4 regions of the Bacillus sp. ABA4_010 genome follow, and region 1 is predicted to be linked to each of the others. Evidence: riboswitches for the same ligand, from Rfam matches in the RefSeq annotation. Region 1 holds a riboswitch; each other region holds the start of a gene.
The links. Region 1 has a riboswitch for S-adenosylmethionine ahead of metK (methionine adenosyltransferase). Riboswitches for the same ligand answer to the same signal wherever they lie in the genome.
Positions count from the first base shown of each region.

Region 2: it holds a riboswitch for S-adenosylmethionine, as region 1 does, so the genes downstream of both, ACXAEO_RS15760 (hypothetical protein) here and metK (methionine adenosyltransferase) in region 1, are expected to answer to the same signal.
Region 3: it holds a riboswitch for S-adenosylmethionine, as region 1 does, so the genes downstream of both, mtnW (2,3-diketo-5-methylthiopentyl-1-phosphate enolase) here and metK (methionine adenosyltransferase) in region 1, are expected to answer to the same signal.
Region 4: it holds a riboswitch for S-adenosylmethionine, as region 1 does, so the genes downstream of both, mtnK (S-methyl-5-thioribose kinase) here and metK (methionine adenosyltransferase) in region 1, are expected to answer to the same signal.

Region 1 covers NZ_JBSWUN010000003.1:46,769-51,055, forward strand. Annotated here, with positions in the region: gene ACXAEO_RS01465 (alpha/beta hydrolase family protein) at 1-592, shown strand, start outside; gene ACXAEO_RS01470 (DUF2584 domain-containing protein) at 752-994, shown strand; gene pckA (phosphoenolpyruvate carboxykinase (ATP)) at 1,068-2,654, opposite strand; SAM riboswitch class I at 2,916-3,039, shown strand; gene metK (methionine adenosyltransferase) at 3,185-4,287, shown strand, end outside.
Region 2 covers NZ_JBSWUN010000003.1:2,937,825-2,942,111, reverse strand. Annotated here, with positions in the region: gene ACXAEO_RS15775 (YgjP-like metallopeptidase domain-containing protein) at 1-414, opposite strand, end outside; partial or broken gene ACXAEO_RS15770 (cache domain-containing protein) at 873-1,691, shown strand; gene ACXAEO_RS15765 (methyl-accepting chemotaxis protein) at 1,686-2,633, shown strand; SAM riboswitch class I at 2,729-2,831, shown strand; gene ACXAEO_RS15760 (hypothetical protein) at 2,925-3,236, shown strand; partial or broken gene ACXAEO_RS15755 (cache domain-containing protein) at 3,385-4,287, shown strand, end outside.
Region 3 covers NZ_JBSWUN010000003.1:2,879,377-2,883,663, forward strand. Annotated here, with positions in the region: gene ACXAEO_RS15490 (1,2-dihydroxy-3-keto-5-methylthiopentene dioxygenase) at 1-311, opposite strand, end outside; gene ACXAEO_RS15495 (methylthioribulose 1-phosphate dehydratase) at 331-960, opposite strand; gene ACXAEO_RS15500 (2-hydroxy-3-keto-5-methylthiopentenyl-1-phosphate phosphatase) at 957-1,619, opposite strand; gene mtnW (2,3-diketo-5-methylthiopentyl-1-phosphate enolase) at 1,616-2,842, opposite strand; SAM riboswitch class I at 2,958-3,072, opposite strand; gene ACXAEO_RS15510 (aminotransferase class I/II-fold pyridoxal phosphate-dependent enzyme) at 3,157-4,287, opposite strand, start outside.
Region 4 covers NZ_JBSWUN010000003.1:2,884,016-2,888,302, forward strand. Annotated here, with positions in the region: gene ACXAEO_RS15515 (carbon-nitrogen family hydrolase) at 1-594, shown strand, start outside; SAM riboswitch class I at 738-905, shown strand; gene mtnK (S-methyl-5-thioribose kinase) at 1,056-2,237, shown strand; gene mtnA (S-methyl-5-thioribose-1-phosphate isomerase) at 2,261-3,310, shown strand; gene ACXAEO_RS15530 (hypothetical protein) at 3,607-3,777, shown strand; gene ACXAEO_RS15535 (methylated-DNA--[protein]-cysteine S-methyltransferase) at 3,807-4,287, opposite strand, start outside.

The sequences.
Region 1 (4,287 bases):
CGGCAGAATCGTTCAGTTTGCTTCGGAAGGATTTGTCGTCATGGCTCCTTTTTATCGGGGAAATCAAGGGGGAGAAGGGAATGAAGACTTTGCTGGTGAGGATCGGCAAGATGCTATTGCGGCTTTAGAAGTACTTCGCCAGCATCCGAAAGTGGAGAAAGAAAGAATTCATGTTTTTGGGTTTTCGCGTGGTGGAGTGATGGCTCTTTTTACAGCAATTTTAACTCCTTTTATCCGTTCACTTGTCTTATGGGGAGGAGTAACGGATATGGCATTAACATACGAAGAACGAAAAGATTTACGCCGTATGATGAAACGAGTAATTGGCGGAACCCCGCAAAAGTATCCGGAACGATATAAATGGCGAACGCCTTTATATGAATTGGACAAGGTGAAAGCGCCTGTGTTGCTTATTCATGGAAAAAAGGATGACAATGTATCAGTAGAGCATGCCTATAAAGCCGAGAAAGAATTAAAGGCGTTAGGGAAAGAAGTGACCACATGGTATTTTGATGAGTTTACTCACTATTTTCCGCCGGCTACAAACCGAGAAGTGGTCAGAAAGCTTACGGAATGGATGAAACATCATTGATGGACTAGTAGTTTACCTAAATATATATCATGGCTGCCAATATCCATGGTACACTATGTACAAATCACTAAATCTCTTCCTCACTGCTCTGAAGCAAAGAAGGAAGAAGTTTATCTGCGATAAATAATATATACGTAAGGAAGGAATGAACGAAAATAAATGGGTATGCCGCTTGAATTAAACACGATGATTGTAACAAAAGGGAAAGAAAAACGTGTCGAGGAAAATGTATTTGTACTGGAGAAGGAAGGGTACCGTCTTTACCCGCTTGATGTACCTATTGAAGTTCGTAAAACAAAAAAAGGTGAATGTGCAGGTACGGCAATTATCCGAAAAGTGGAGCTCACTAACGAGCAAACGACTATTTATTACGAATTGATTTCATTGAATTCCATTAACTAACGAAGAAGCCCCAATCATGAAGGTTCAGTGAATGACCGACTTTCATGATTGGGGCTTTGTGCTAAACGACGTGTTACACTAATGGGCCGCCGAGATTTTTAATGTCGTCTGAGATAGTAGTGAACTTACGGAAATTCTCTTTAAATTGGTACGCAAGCTCTTTTGCTTTTTGTTCAAATTCTTCCTGGTTATCCCACGTTCTAGATGGCTGAAGCACTTCATCAGGAACTCCTGGTACATGTGCGGGGATGGCTAGACCAAAGATAGGGTCTTGAATGGTTTCCACATTCGTTAAATCGCCCTCTAAGGCTGCTTGAACCATAGCTCGTGTATAAGCTAATTTCATCCGTTGTCCTACTCCATAGCCTCCACCGGTCCATCCCGTATTGACAAGGTATACGTTTACATCGTGTTCGTCGATTTTCTCTCCGAGCATTTCTGCATATGTTGTAGCAGGAAGTGGAAGGAATGGAGATCCAAAGCATGTAGAGAATGTAGCTTGCGGTGAAGTGACTCCACGCTCAGTACCAGCAAGCTTGCTGGTGTATCCGCTTAAAAAGTGATACATCGCTTGTTCTTTTGTTAGCTTACTGATCGGAGGAAGAACCCCAAACGCATCTGCTGTTAAAAAGACGATGGTAGTCGGATGACCTGCGACACTTGGGTCGACAATGTTATGCATAGCTTGCAGCGGGTAGGCTGCACGTGTATTTTCAGTTAACGAGTTATCATTATAATCCGGAAGGCGGGAAGCATCATCGAGAACGACGTTTTCTAATACCGCGCCAAAGCGGATGGCGTTATAAATTTGTGGTTCTTTTTCCTTGGATAAATTGATGCATTTCGCATAGCAACCGCCTTCAATATTGAACACGCCAGCGTTAGACCATCCGTGCTCATCATCGCCAATTAAGCGGCGATTCGTATCTGCTGAAAGCGTTGTTTTTCCTGTTCCTGAAAGCCCAAAAAACAAAGCAACATCGCCTTCTTGACCAACATTGGCAGAACAATGCATAGACAAGACGTTCTTTTCAGGTAGTAGATAGTTCATTACAGAGAAGATGGATTTCTTCATTTCTCCAGCGTATTCAGTTCCACCAATTAATACTACTTTACGCTCAAAAGAAATAATGATGAATGTTTCAGAGTGCGTACCGTCTACAGCAGGATCAGCTTTAAAATTAGGAGCAGAAATCACTGTAAAGGCTGCTTCATGCGTCTCCATTTCTTGATTTGTCGGACGGATGAATAATTGGTGGGCAAACAAGTTGTGCCAAGCATATTCGTTAATGACACGAATCGGTAAACGTTGTTTTAAGTCCGCACCGGCAAAACCATTGAATAAAAAGAGTTCTCCCTGTTCTTTTAAGTATGTTAATACCTTTTTATATAGGGCATCAAATTTGTCAGCGGCAAAAGGTTGATTGACTTTTCCCCAATCAATTTTATCCTTAGTTGATGTTTCTTCTACAATAAACTTATCTTCTGGAGAGCGTCCGGTATATTTCCCGGTTTCCGCACGAACTGCACCTGAAGCTGTCAATTGTCCTTCTCCACGAGATAGCACCTTTTCCACCAGTTGAGGGACTGATAGATTATGATGAACGGTCGGTAATTGAAGAAGTTCATTTAATTCATTTGAAACATCCACTATACTCATATTGAATACCATCCTTTTATTTTAAAGTTTATTTTATATACGATTAGTAAACTCATAAAATAGTATAACACATTTATAACAATAGTCTATACTATTTAGAGATAAATGTTCGTATGTAATACAAAAATGGACAAAATAGAGTTGATTGACGAAGAACACAATAACAGAAGAAAAAATATATGTTGTGCGTTCTTTTTTTATTGGATAAATTGTTGACATGTTTCGACGTTTTACGGTATGATATGTCCTTGAACGGATACTCTCTTATCCCGAGCTGGTGGAGGGACAGGCCCTATGAAACCCAGCAACCATCGCCATGTATTATCATAAAAAGGCGATAAGGTGCTAACCTGACGCAAGGCTTCTTGCCCTTGATCGATAAGAGTGAAAGGCGCTAGTGAACGTACAAACCTTTCCTCATATATAGGGAAGGTTTTTTATATTTTTTCAATAAAATGAACTAGTTTTATGAATAATAAGGGAATGAGTACCGTATCTTTGTTGTTTTCATTTAAAAGGAGGAAATACTGATGTCAACAAAACGTCGTTTATTTACATCTGAGTCAGTAACAGAAGGCCATCCGGATAAGATTTGTGACCAAATCTCCGACTCCATTCTTGATGCGATTTTAGCGAAAGACGCTAATGCGCGTGTTGCTTGCGAAACATCCGTTACAACGGGTTTAGTATTAGTGAGTGGTGAAATCACAACTTCTACATATGTAGACATTCCGAAAATCGTTCGTGAAACAATTCGCGAAATTGGTTATACTCGTGCAAAATATGGTTTTGATGCTGAAACTTGTGCAGTTTTAACGTCAATCGATGAGCAATCAGCGGATATCGCGATGGGTGTTGACCAAGCGTTAGAAGCTCGTGAAGGTCAAATGACAGAAGAGGAAATCGAAGCAATCGGAGCAGGGGACCAAGGATTAATGTTTGGTTATGCTTGTAACGAAACGAAAGAATTAATGCCTCTTCCAATCTCATTGGCACATAAGCTTGCACGCCGTTTAACAGAAGTGCGCAAAGAAGAAATTTTACCATACCTTCGTCCAGATGGTAAAACGCAAGTAACAGTAGAATATGATGAAAACGGACAACCGGTACGCATTGATACAATCGTAATTTCTACACAACATCACCCAGAAATTACATTGGAGCAAATTCAACGTAACCTTAAAGAGCATGTCATCAACCCAGTTGTTCCAGCTGAGTTAATTGACGAAGAAACAAAATACTTCATCAACCCGACAGGCCGTTTCGTAATTGGTGGTCCTCAAGGTGATGCAGGTCTAACAGGTCGTAAAATCATCGTTGACACTTACGGTGGATATGCACGTCACGGTGGTGGAGCATTCTCTGGTAAGGATGCGACAAAAGTAGACCGTTCTGCGGCATATGCGGCACGTTACGTGGCTAAAAACATCGTAGCAGCAGGATTAGCGGACAAATGTGAAGTTCAGCTTGCATACGCAATTGGTGTAGCAAAACCTGTTTCTATCGCTGTTGATACGTTCGGAACTGGTACAGTTTCTGAAGAGGTATTAGTAGAATTAGTTCGTGAAAACTTTGACTTACGTCCAGCAGGAATCATTAAAATGCTTGATTTACGTCGCCCGATTTACAAGCA
Region 2 (4,287 bases), 2.9 Mb from region 1:
ACTGCTCCACGTTTCAGGAAGAGAGGCAATAAATTTCGCGCGGAACGTCAATGCGGCGTCTTGGCGAGTCTCTTTGACAAGATTTAAACGGTAAGAACGGCCTAAATACGGGATTTTATCACCGTCTTGAAATGATAAGGGTGCTGTTTCCGATGGTGCGGCTGGCAATTCCTCTTTTACTGCTTCAGTAGACTCGCTTTTGTTTGATTTCGTCGTTTGTTCGTTGCCAAGTTGTTCTAAAATCCATTGTGCTTTTTTTGAGATGACAAACTGACGATTGCTTTCGTTTAAGCTTTTTGGCACGACAAGTTTCACTCCGTTGTTCGGACAAACGTGTACAGTGATTTCTTGTATATTCGGACGTGCTTCAAACGTATAGTCAATCGCAATATTTCCAGATACATAGCTAAACATAAAATTATTCGAACTCCCTTCTACAAAACTTCATTTTATAACGAATCTATTAGAATATCAATATGATATAGATTGATTTAGAAAGTTCGACATGGCGAAAGGGCAGTCATGTCGAACTTTCTAAACTTAAGAGGGGAACTTCAAGTTGTCAGGATTAGCGATTGTGATGGTTCTACATTAAATGAAGATGTGCCGAATGATTCTATGGCTTGATTTAGAAACTTGGACATGATTAACGGACGGTCATGCTAAATCTTCTAACCTTAAGCGACTGACTGCTGCCAGCTGCTTAGGTGAAAAATATTGACGGATGTAGTGGAATGTATTGATAGATTGATTTTTCCGCTGAAAAAAGGGAGAAAGTTGCCGATAAATAGAGTATAAAAAGAAACTTTCGTCAAATAGGCGATTGCGGTACTATCAGGAACGAAAGAGCAGCTTTAGAGTGGGGGATTAGTATGAAGGGTCAATTTGTTCACAGTCTTCGTTTTAAAATGTTAACCTTGGTTGTAAGCGTTATCATAATTACATCGACAGCTCTTGGTTTTGCGAGCTATTTTGTCGCAAAGCAGCAGCTTGTGGAAGCAGGGAAGCTAGATTTAAGTAATACAGTTCAAGGAGCACTGACGGTCGTGGAGCGTCTGCAGCAGCAGGAAGAGTTTATGATGCTCAGCAAGGAGGAAGCACAGCAACAGGCAGCTGAATTGCTCGTCGGTCCGAAACTGAATGATAATAAACGAGATTTTACGAAGTCTGGTTTCTTGTATAAAGACAATGGCTACATATTTGTTTATGACAGTGAGTATAACTCCGTTGTCCATCCAATGGGCATTGAAGGAAAAAACATGGCGGATTTACAGGACGACAAGGGTGCTTATATTGTGAAAGACTTGATGGAGTCAGCGAAACAAAAAGAGAAGGAAGACCGGTTTTATGAATATTCCTGGAAAAATGAAGGAGAAAAATCGGCACGAAGTAAAATGGCATACTCCGTCTATTTTGAACCGTGGGATTGGATGATTGGTATCGGGGCATATGAAGAGGAATTTTATGAACAATTAGGTGAATTAAAGTTCATGACCTTTTTGTTCACGGTAGGCTCTGTTATTGTAGCAAGCATGATTATGTATGTCTTTGCTCGTAAGTATATTGTAGCTATTGAAAAAATGAATGAAGTAACGAATGAGGTAGCAGCAGGAAACTTCCAAGTGCAAGTGCCAGACCTTTATACGAAGGATGAAATCGGTCGGTTGGCAGCAGGATATCGACATATGCTCACTAATATGAAAGAGTTAATTGCAAAAGTGAGCGAAACAGGTCAATCGGTAGCAGCGTCTTCGGAAGAACTCACAGCTAGTGCTGATGAAACGAAGACTGCCGCTAATGAAGTTACCTTTTCCATTCAGGAAGTGGCGGAAAGAGCGGACGCTCAGCTTGTGAATGTTGAGCAGACGAGTCGCTCCATTCAGGAAATGGATGAACTTATTCGTGAAATGGCTGTTCGCTCGCAGGAGGTAGAGCATTCGGCGACACATACATCGAAGGAAGCTGAAGTTGGCAATGAATCGCTTCATAAAGTAAAAGAACAAATGAATCAAATTACTGACAAAGTGACGAAATCAACGGATGTAGTGAAAACACTTGAAAACCGTTCACATGAGATTGGTAAAATTATTGAAGTTATTACAGGTATTTCTGATCAGACGAACTTATTGGCATTGAATGCCGCGATCGAAGCCGCACGCGCAGGTGAGCATGGCCGTGGGTTTGCTGTTGTGGCAGATGAAGTGCGAAAGCTTGCTGAAGAATCAAAGCGTTCGGCGGATCAAATTAGTTCGTTAATTAAAGAGATTCAAGCAGATACAAAAATGGCGTATTCAGTCATGCAGGAGAGCACCCAAAGTGTTTCAGTTGGTATGAATGTTGTCGAGGAAGCAGGGCAAAACTTCTCTAAAATTTTAGAAGATATTTTTCAGATTCAAAAAGAAGTGCGGGAAATTTCAACGGCCACTTTCAATGTTCAGCAGCACTCGGCGGAAATAACGAAATCGACAGGGGCATTGGCAGAAGCGGCGCAAGTATCAGCAGCAAGTGCTGAAAATGTGGCTTCGGCTTCTGAACAGGAGCTTGCGGCGATGGAGGAAATCTCGTATGCTGCTCACTCGTTAAGTCAGCTTGCTCAAGATATGCAAGATTTGCTGACTAAGTTCAGAATCTAATATCATGACAGGTTTATAGATGTAGAATGAGTAAAAAAAAGATTTTAGGTATTTACAGAAAAAAACGTTTTTGGTATATTATAGAATAATTAAATAAGTTATCTAGAGTGACTGAGAGATCTGGCTCAATGACGTCACAGCAACCTGTCTTAGGCAAGGTGCTCCTACCAGCAAAGCGTATGCTTTGGATGATAAGACGGAAACGGAACTCTTTTCGCATCTAAAGCGAAAAGAGTTTTGTTGTTTAGTCACATCTTCCCGGAGCAAATCAAATGGAAAGAGAGTGTGAGGGTGATGAGTTTAAGTGGATTAGTGAGAGGTTATCTTTGTAAACGAGAATTGACAGATGAATTAGTACGGGTGGCAGCAGGAAGTTTAGAGAGGCGTTTTCGCACAGAAGATGAACGGTGTCGGGTCACGTTTCAAAAATTGGAAAATTTCTATGAAGTGGTCGTGTATCATTTTCAGCATGCGTATGCTGTCGCTTTAGATATTCATCAAGCAGAGAAGCTCAAAAATGAAGGGCTGTATGCATTGGATGAGCATTTGCTTCATCGTTTAGAAGGCGTAGGTCTTCGGATTTCCCGGGAAGTTCGAGTGTAGAAGATGAAAAGGAGGGTGAACATATTAGGTTCATCCTCCTTTTGTCGTGATAATCCATCTTTTCTCCTATAAAAAACAAGAGAAATTTGTCGAAAAATATTATGATACGTTTTTTTTTAGATTAAGGGAGAAGAGATGGGGGAACGAGATGTTTCGAAAAATTAGTTTAAAGCTTAATTTCATTGTCACAGTGATGATGGTGGTCATGCTGGCGGCAGTGGCTGGATTAAGCTATCAAATTTCTAAACAGCAAATTGAAGAGCAAGTGGAAATGCAAGCTGTGAGCACGTTGTCCGGAACGAAAGAACGAATTGAGCTATATGTAGATCAATATAGTAAAACATTGCACCATTATAGTCAAACGGACTTATTAGTGAATTTCTCGCAAATAGTAAATGAAAATGGCGATATGACCGCGTGGACGGCTGTACGGGAAGATTTCACCCGTTACTTAAACCAAAATCAAAACGTTTTGTCTATTTATGTAGGGACACCGAGCAAGAAATTTTATGCGGCGCCTGAGTCTGGTGTGCTGGATCCAACGACGAGAGGCTGGTACCAAGCAGCTGCTGAGGCACCAAATGAAGTGCATATTTCAGAAGTATATGAAGACGCGATTACGAAAAAGAACGTAATTACTTTGTCAAAGGCTATCGTTGATTCAAAGTCAGATCAGTTTCAAGGAGTAGTGGGAATCGATTTGGAGCTGACGAAATTAACGGAAATGGTTAATGAAACGCAAATTAGCCATGGCGGTTACTCGGTGATGCTCGATGCGCAAGGAAATGCTCTTGTACATCCGACGCTTCAAGGCGACAATTTGATGGACCTTCCATTTATACAAGAGATGTATAAGAAAAATGACGGTTATTTATCCTATACATTTGATAAGGAAAGTCGTATCATGCCATTTACCACGATTAACGAAACTGGTTGGAAAATGGGGATTGTGTATAAAGAGAAGGACTTGCTGAACGATGCGGCGGTCATTTTGAAATCCATTGTTTGGACATCTGCGGTGATTGTGATTATTGCTGGAGTTCTCGTCTAT
Region 3 (4,287 bases), 2.8 Mb from region 1:
TCATCTGTATGGTGATGCTCCTTTTGGAAATTTTGCAGAAGCTGTTCTAAGTTCGGTGTTGTTTCTGATAACGAAATCACATCCGCCGTCTTATAGCCACGACGTTCAGAAATGTCCGCAATTTCTGCCTCAAATGCTGTTAAGATCTCATTTTTTTGCTCATCTGTTAACGCGTAGTTTTCGCGCAATGCTTCTGGAAGCTTCGTCATGTCCCATTTTTCATAAATAACTTCATTGCTTGCTAAAAACTCCTTAACCTCTTGTTGATCTGCGATGCGCTCATTATTGTTGTGTAAACGAATTTCTGCCATTTTCTTTTCCTCCTTGTATTTAAACCGTTTGAAATGTTGATTGTAATGAACGGATTTTTAAATGATAACTAAATAAAAATTCATACGCTTCTAAATATTTCTTTGCGTCAAAGGCTGTTTTGCCCCATACGGTAATCCCGTGATTGCGAATGAGAACCGCTCCTTGATCCCCTTTCACATGCTGGCTGAATTCCTCTGCTAACGTCGGAATATGCGCATGATTCCGAATAATCGGAATGCGAATTTCCGCATCTTCTTCCCAAATGCCTAGCGCTTTAATGATTTCTTGCCCTTTGAACACCACTTCGCCCTCATCGCCATATAGTTCCGAAATGACGTTATTGTCAATCGTATGGACATGAAGACTGCAGCCAGCATCTGTTTTCTCATAAATCTCGACGTGAAGCAGCGTCTCTGCTGACGGCTTCAAATCCGTTTCCTCTGCTTTATTCCCTTTTGCATCCACTAACAGGAAATCCTCTGCCGTGCGCTTTCGTTTATCTTTTCCACTAGCAGTCACAAGAAACGTCACCGGATGATCCGTTACTTTAATGGCTAGGTTCCCGCTTGTTCCCGGGAACCAGTCGCGTGCAGCTAGTTCATCTTTGACGTCTGCCAGCTCATGCCATCGTTTCGCCAAAATACTCATGATGTCACCCCCGCTAATTCTTTTATATGTCCAATCACATCGTGAAACGTAGTAAATGGACGATATGGAATATGTAATTCCTCACACTTTTCAATTAAGAAGTCGCGTGCTATAACCGCATCTGCCATTTTAGCCGCCTGCAAATCGGTGATGGAGTCACCGATGACAATTTTAAAATCATATCCTTGCCCAAGCTTGCGAATGAGAGATGGTTTGCAACAACCACACTCATTGTCGCATTGCGCGTCACATGAATGCGGCCATGTAATGGTAATGGTTTTCCCACTAAAATCTGAACCGTTGCAGTAAATGCTTTCTTGTTCTACGAAGCCGTCGAGTAAAGGATGCACGAAAAAGTCAATGCCTCCACTTACGATATAAAGCGGAATGTTTTCTTGCTTCACAAACGCTACAAAATCTGAAAAGCCTTCACGAATTTTAGCGTTCTCAAGCAAAAACTCGATGAGCTCTTCCTTAAGCGTTACAGGCAAAAGGGAGAACATTCTCCCGACGCCTTCTTTAATAGAGATACGCTGAGCCAAAACGTCATCTTTAATGACTTCCCACTCAGATGGAGCGAATGTTTTCATAAGGGCAATGATGTTATCACTGTTCGTAATCGTTCCATCAAAATCACAGAAAATCACGGGCTTACTCATGACGGCACCTCCACTGTTCCCCATAAAGCAATCGCTTTTCGAAGTGGTTCGGACTGCTCGGCTCTTTGTTCAAGCGTCTCTCCGCTTAACACTCCATCGACCGCATCACGAAATGCACGGCCACCTCCTGCGGCTCCATCTGGATGTCCATGAACACCGCCTCCGGCATTGATAACCGAATCAATTCCAAAATCGTTAATCAATAATGGCACCATGCCTGGATGAATCCCCGCTGATGGAACAGGAAAGGCTGTTTTAAGGTGGTTATTTGAAACGATAAGCTCCTCCTTAATCGCCACCGCATCTTGGAACGGCAACGCTACACTTCCGTACGGAGACGGAAAGAGCGATAAATCTGCTCCCGCGATGCGCAATAGCTTCCCAAGTAGTAGCGAATACGAAAAGCCGTAATAGGGGGACGGTGTTGATGCCCCGCTGACAGCTGGATGAGCCATAATCGGAAGCGCAATCTCATCATCTTCACGCAATGCTTGTAGCACGTCCAACCCGTAAGCAAATACATTAAATAGCAAGGCATCTGCACCAAGTTCAGCGGCGCGCTTCGCTTTCTCTCTTAAGTCAAATGTACGGCCTGTCAAGTTGACGGCGTACAACGTACGATGCCCTGTTTGGGCAAACACCTCATCTAGCACTCGCTTTCCTTCCGTAATTCGTTTTTCAAACGGCGTCAGGTTGCTGTCGAATAAAATTTCATCATCCTTGACAAGATCAACCCCACCTAATGCCTGTTCCCGAAGCTGTTCAGTCAAATAGTTAATATCCCGTCCAATCACTCCTTTGAAGATGCTCATAACAAGCGGTCGATCGTACACACCAAGTTTCTTTCGAATTCCCTCGATGCCAAAGCGAGGACCAGGAAATTGCTCGAGCAATGATTCGTGAAAGTCTAAGTCGACAAGTTTTACTTTTCCATCAAGTGATAATTTTCCGAAAACCGTCGTTAAAATAGCTGGGATATCTGCTGAAAAATTGGCAGCAGGATACGCAATTTTTATTAACACTTGAGACGCCTGCTCATCTGAATCCGTTTGTAAAGGGGTCACTGACACAACTCGCCCTTTATGCTTTTTGAGCTGTTCTTGCTCAAGCAACGGCAAATCCGTCCACGAACCAATTGTTAATCCAAGCGCAATTCCTTCTGCCTTCTTTTCGAACCCTCCTGATAATCCATGAATCAAATAGCTCGCAATTACTTCACTCATGCTTCCGTTCTCCTTTGCTGTATGATTGTATAGTCCATTTTCTAGCAAACATTATCAAGCACCAACCTCAAAACAAAAAGCCTCTTCGATAAGAAGAGGCTAATTACTAGTACTCTTCTTATCTCTCAGCTTACTGCTGTAAGAATTAGCACCGTGCTTAACAGTCTTGCATCGTTAAGTCGGTTGCCGGGCTTCGTCGGGCTCATCCCTCCACCTGCTCTTGATAAGAAAGTTGCTTATTTATGTTAGTTTCCAAAAAGTTCATGTTCAATTAATCTAGTTTGGATTATGACAGGAGTTTTTTTCTTTGTCAATTATTTTTTGGAAAATAAATTTAAACGTTCAATTCGGGCAACCGCTTCCTGCAAACGATCTTCGTCCGTCAATAAGCCTACACGAACATATCCTTCTCCATATTCACCGAACCCAATGCCTGGCGCAACAACGACATGTGCCTCCTCCAGTAACAAATCCGCAAACTGTTCCGACGAATAGCCTTCAGGCACAGGCAGCCAAGCAAAAAAGGAGCCAGCAGGCGCTTGCACATCCCAACCAATTTGCTGCAATCCGTCAATAAAGACACGACGGCGTGATTCATACAATCCAACAAGTTCATCCACACAACTTTGAGACTCTAGCAAAGCTGTCGCTGCTGCTGCTTGAACCGCACCGAAAATGCTGACATACAAATGATCTTGCAATAAGTTAATCGCCTCAATGACACTTTCATTCCCTACTGCAAACCCAACACGCCAGCCCGCCATGTTATATGTTTTTGAGAATGTATAAATTTCGATGCCAATCTCTTTCGCCCCATCTGTTTGTAAAAAGCTGCGCGGCTTTTGTCCGTCAAATCCAACGGCTCCATAGGCAAAATCATGAACGACACAAATATCATGCTGTTTAGCCATGTCTACTGTTTCTTCAAAAAACGCAGACGTTGCCGTCGCACCTGTCGGGTTATTCGGATAATTTAAAAACATAAGCTTCGCTTTTTGTTTGACTTCTTCTGACAGTTCTTCGTAGTTTGGAAGAAATTGATGTTCTGCGCGAAGTGGCATCGTTTCCATTCGAGCCTGAGCAAGTTCCACCCCTGACCAATAGTCGGGATAGCCCGGGTCTGGTACTAATACTGTATCTCCCGGATTTAATAAACATTGGGGAATTTCCACAAGCCCCGCTTTCCCGCCGAATAAAATCGCCACTTCCTTTTCCGGGTCGATTTTCACTCCATATTCGCGCTCATAAAAAGCGGAGACAGCTTCTTTCAAAAAAGAATGACCGCGAAACGGTGAGTATTTATGATTGCGGGGATCTTCAGCCGCTTCTTGAAGTGCCTTCACAATATGGGGAGGAGTTGGCTGATCTGGGTTTCCTTGCCCAAGATTAATCACATCGTGCCCCTCTGCCATCACTTTGGCCACTTTATTGACAAGCGAAGCAAA
Region 4 (4,287 bases), 2.8 Mb from region 1:
ACGAAACAATTTTTCTCTTCTTTTGCCAACAAACATCAAGTGGCCATTGTTGCAGGGTCTGTCGCCAAAAAAACCGACACAGGTATTACAAACACGATGTATGTGTTTAATCAAGAAGGAGAGCTCATCTCTGAATATAGCAAACTGCACTTATTCAAATTGATGGATGAGCACGTATACTTAAAGGCTGGGGATACTCAAAATCTGTTTACGCTACATGATACATCTTGTGCAGGGTTCATCTGCTATGACATCCGTTTCCCGGAATGGATGCGCGTTCACACGAGTCAAGGTGCAGAAGTGTTATTCGTATCAGCGGAATGGCCGCTTCCTCGTATCGCCCACTGGCGTTCACTATTAATTAGCCGTGCCATCGAAAATCAATGTTATGTCGTCGCTTGCAACTGCACAGGCAGCAACCCTGACAATACATTTGGCGGCCACTCCCTCATCATCGATCCATGGGGAGAAATTGTAGCAGAAGCATCCGAAAGCGAAGAAATCATTACCGGAATCATTGATAGTGAGAAGGTAAAAAACGTGCGGGCACAAATCCCAATTTTCTCCGACCGCCGTACGGATTTTTATGTATGATGAGTTCATCTACGAAAAAAAGTGGTGTCACAAAATAAAAAAAGATTGACAGTAATAAGCTTATCCTGTTAAGATTCACATCAAGCGGTTAAAACATTCAAATTTTAACATGTATTCTAAATTTTCAATCACATATAGCATATCTCTTATCAAGAGTTGGCTGAGGGAATTGGCCCTATGAAGCCCAGCAACCGACCATACTACCATCGCAAGGTGGAGCGCCGTTTTTTTTTGGCGCTATTGAACATTACATTGTTCATGAAGGCACGGTGCTACATCCAACAGAAAGATATCTTTCTGGCAGATAAGAGGTTTGGACGCATCGTCTTCAAGCCTCTTTCGCTAAGAAAGAGGCTTTTTTACTCGAAATGCAATAGATGTACAAAGCCTCTTTCAATCAAGTTAACTATAAAACTTATTAAACCGATAAGAAAACTTATAAAATGATGGAGGTTTTGAACATGTCATTATCTACTAAAGCGGCTTACAAGGCATTAACAGAAGAAACGGCCATTGCTTTAGCCGTTAAACTACGTTTATTCCCGGAAGGTGCTGTATTGTCATCACGTGAAATTGGAGACGGAAATTTAAATCTCGTGTTTCACATTACAGACGAAAGCCAAAAAGGTGTAATTATTAAACAAGCTCTCCCTTACGCGAAAGTGGTCGGGGAAAGCTGGCCGCTGAGCTTAAACCGTGCCAAAATTGAAAGCAATGCGCTTAAACAATTTGCTCAATACGTACCTCAATACGTTCCAGAAGTTTACTATACAGATGATCACTTGGCAGTAACGGTCATGGAAGATTTGTCACATCTGCAAATTTCACGTACCGGGCTCATTGAAGGAAAATCATATCCACTTTTACCAAAGCATGTAGGTGAATTTTTAGCCAACATTTTGTTTTATACATCCGATTTCGCCCTTGACCCGGAAGCGAAAAAAGAACTTGTGAAACAATTTGTCAATCCAGACCTTTGCAAAATTACAGAAGACCTTGTCTTTACCGATCCATTTTTTGACCATGAAACAAATGACTTTGAAGAAGAACTGCGGGAAGATGTCGAAACACTTTGGAACGATTCGCTTGTCAAACTTGAAGCGGCAAAACTCAAGAAAAAGTTTTTAACGAATAGCGATGCTCTCATTCATGGAGATTTACATACCGGCAGTATTTTTGCTGATGAGTATACAACGAAAATCATTGATCCAGAGTTCGCTTTCTACGGTCCTTTAGGTTTTGACTTAGGGCAGTTCATCGCCAATTTATTATTAAATGCCATTACCCGCAGTGAAACTGAACAAGAGCAATTATTCAGTCAAGTAGAGGAAACATGGACTGTATTCAGCACAGTCTTTACGGACCTTTGGAAAAAAGACAGTCATGAAGCTTTTGCCTCAGTTCATGGATATTTAGACTATGTATTAAAAACAACATGGCGCGATGCCGTAGGCTTTGCCGGTTGTGAAATGATTCGTCGTACCATCGGCTTAGCTCATGTCGCAGACTTGGACAGCATTGAAGATTCACAAACAAGACTGCAAGCGAAACGCCGTGCCCTACGTATCGGCAAAGCATTGCTTTTAAATCAACAAAGCATTACCCCTGATATTATTCATGAAATCGTAAAAGTAACCGTTTAATATACATGAAAGGAAGGAACACAATGACAACAACTTTGCCTTTACCGCGTTCTGTCCAATGGAACGATACACATATTCGCTTATTAAATCAGCAAGCATTGCCTCTTTCGATTGAATATTTAGAGCTAAAAACAATAGAAGATGTTTGGGAAGCCATCACATCACTAAAGGTGCGCGGAGCTCCAGCTATCGGGATTACAGCCGCTTTCGGTTTAGCCTTAGCCGCTTCCCGCTATGAAGAAAAAAATATTGAGGAATTTAAAATACGACTTGGAAAAGATCGTGATTATTTGGCAAGTTCACGTCCAACTGCTGTTAACTTATTTTGGGCACTTGACCGACTGACAAAAAGCATTCACGATGTCTCATCTGTAAATGAGGCAAAAACAACGCTCGTTCACGAAGCTATCCAAATTCAAGTAGAAGACGAAAGCGTGTGTCGCAGCATTGGGGAACAAGCTTTATCATTGTTTCATAAGCACGACTCTGTCATGACCATTTGCAATGCCGGCTCTATTGCCACCGCCTACTACGGAACGGCACTCGCTCCCTTCCATTTATCTGTAGAGAAGGAAATTCCGCTGAAGGTGTATGCATGTGAAACACGTCCTGTTTTACAAGGATCACGTTTAACAGCATGGGAATTACAGCAATCTGGAGTAGATGTCACCCTCATTACAGACAATATGGCTGCACATACAATTAAGACGAAAGGAATCAATGCCATTATTGTCGGCGCTGACCGCATTGCCGCAAACGGCGACACTGCCAATAAAATTGGAACATACGGACTGGCACTTCTTGCAAAATCTTTTAACATTCCGTTTTATGTCGCAGCACCTCTTTCGACATTTGATCCGACGATTGACAGCGGAGCAGCTATTCCAATTGAAGAACGTGCTTCAGAAGAAATCACTCATTTACATGGACAGCGTATTGCTCCTGAAGGCATCGCTGTCTATAATCCAGCATTCGATGTCACGCCAAACGAACTCATAACGGCAATCATTACGGAAAAAGGGGTTTTAAAAGGACCGTACGTAGAAGAAATTCAAAAATTATTTCCGCAATAACAATGTAACGAATGCACAAACATTCTCGGTCATTCATTTCATAGTATAGAAGAAAACAAAGGTCGATAGACGTTTGCTTTCTTCTATACATGCTCGTCTAAAATTTGTCATGAAAATGTAATGAAAAAAGAGCAGTCCTACCACATACAATATAACAGCCTTATCTTCTCCATCTTTTTGTTTTCTGAATTGAGCGCGGGATTGACAGCTAAGAATGAATGGGAGATGGATCTTCCTCTTTACGTTTAAAGAAAGCATGGTTACTTTCTTATCTACGCATGAAGGAGGCTCTCTTTATGACAAAAGATAGCACGAAAGAACAACCTGTTTCGAGTAAAAGTCCGTACAGCGATGAACGCGAAACAAACATGTCTCATGATGGATCGTATTCAGATAACGAGATGGTCACATCGGTCGATTTTGTCTTTATCGAAGGAGAAGGCTGGAAACTAGAAAGTGAGTTATAGCACTTTCTAGTTTCCAGCCTTCTTGTTGATCATTGCCTGACGATAAGCTTGCCATTTTCCGCTTTCATGCCTTCAAGCTGCAATAATTGTTCTTTTAATCCAATTTGGTTGCCCGCATAACCTGTTAATGTTCCATTTTTCCCGATGACTCGATGACAAGGAACAATGACCGGAAGGGGATTCACTCGATTGGCTTGCCCTACTGCCCTAACCGCTTTTGGATTGCCAATGATCTTAGCTACATCGCCGTACGACCATACTTCTCCATAAGGGATGGTCGATAATGTTCGCCATACTTGTTGCTGAAACATTGTTCCTTCCACATCAAATGGCACATCAAAGATCGTTCGGTTTCCTTCAAAATAGGCTAGCAATTGTTGCTCCGCTTGAAAAGCCCATGAATCAGGTCCTCCCTCTTCGACAGGGCGAATTGTTTGAAATTCCGTAAACTCCTCTTCTGATGTCAGTACATTCGAAAGTCCTTTTTCCGTTGAAATCAAATACAGTTTT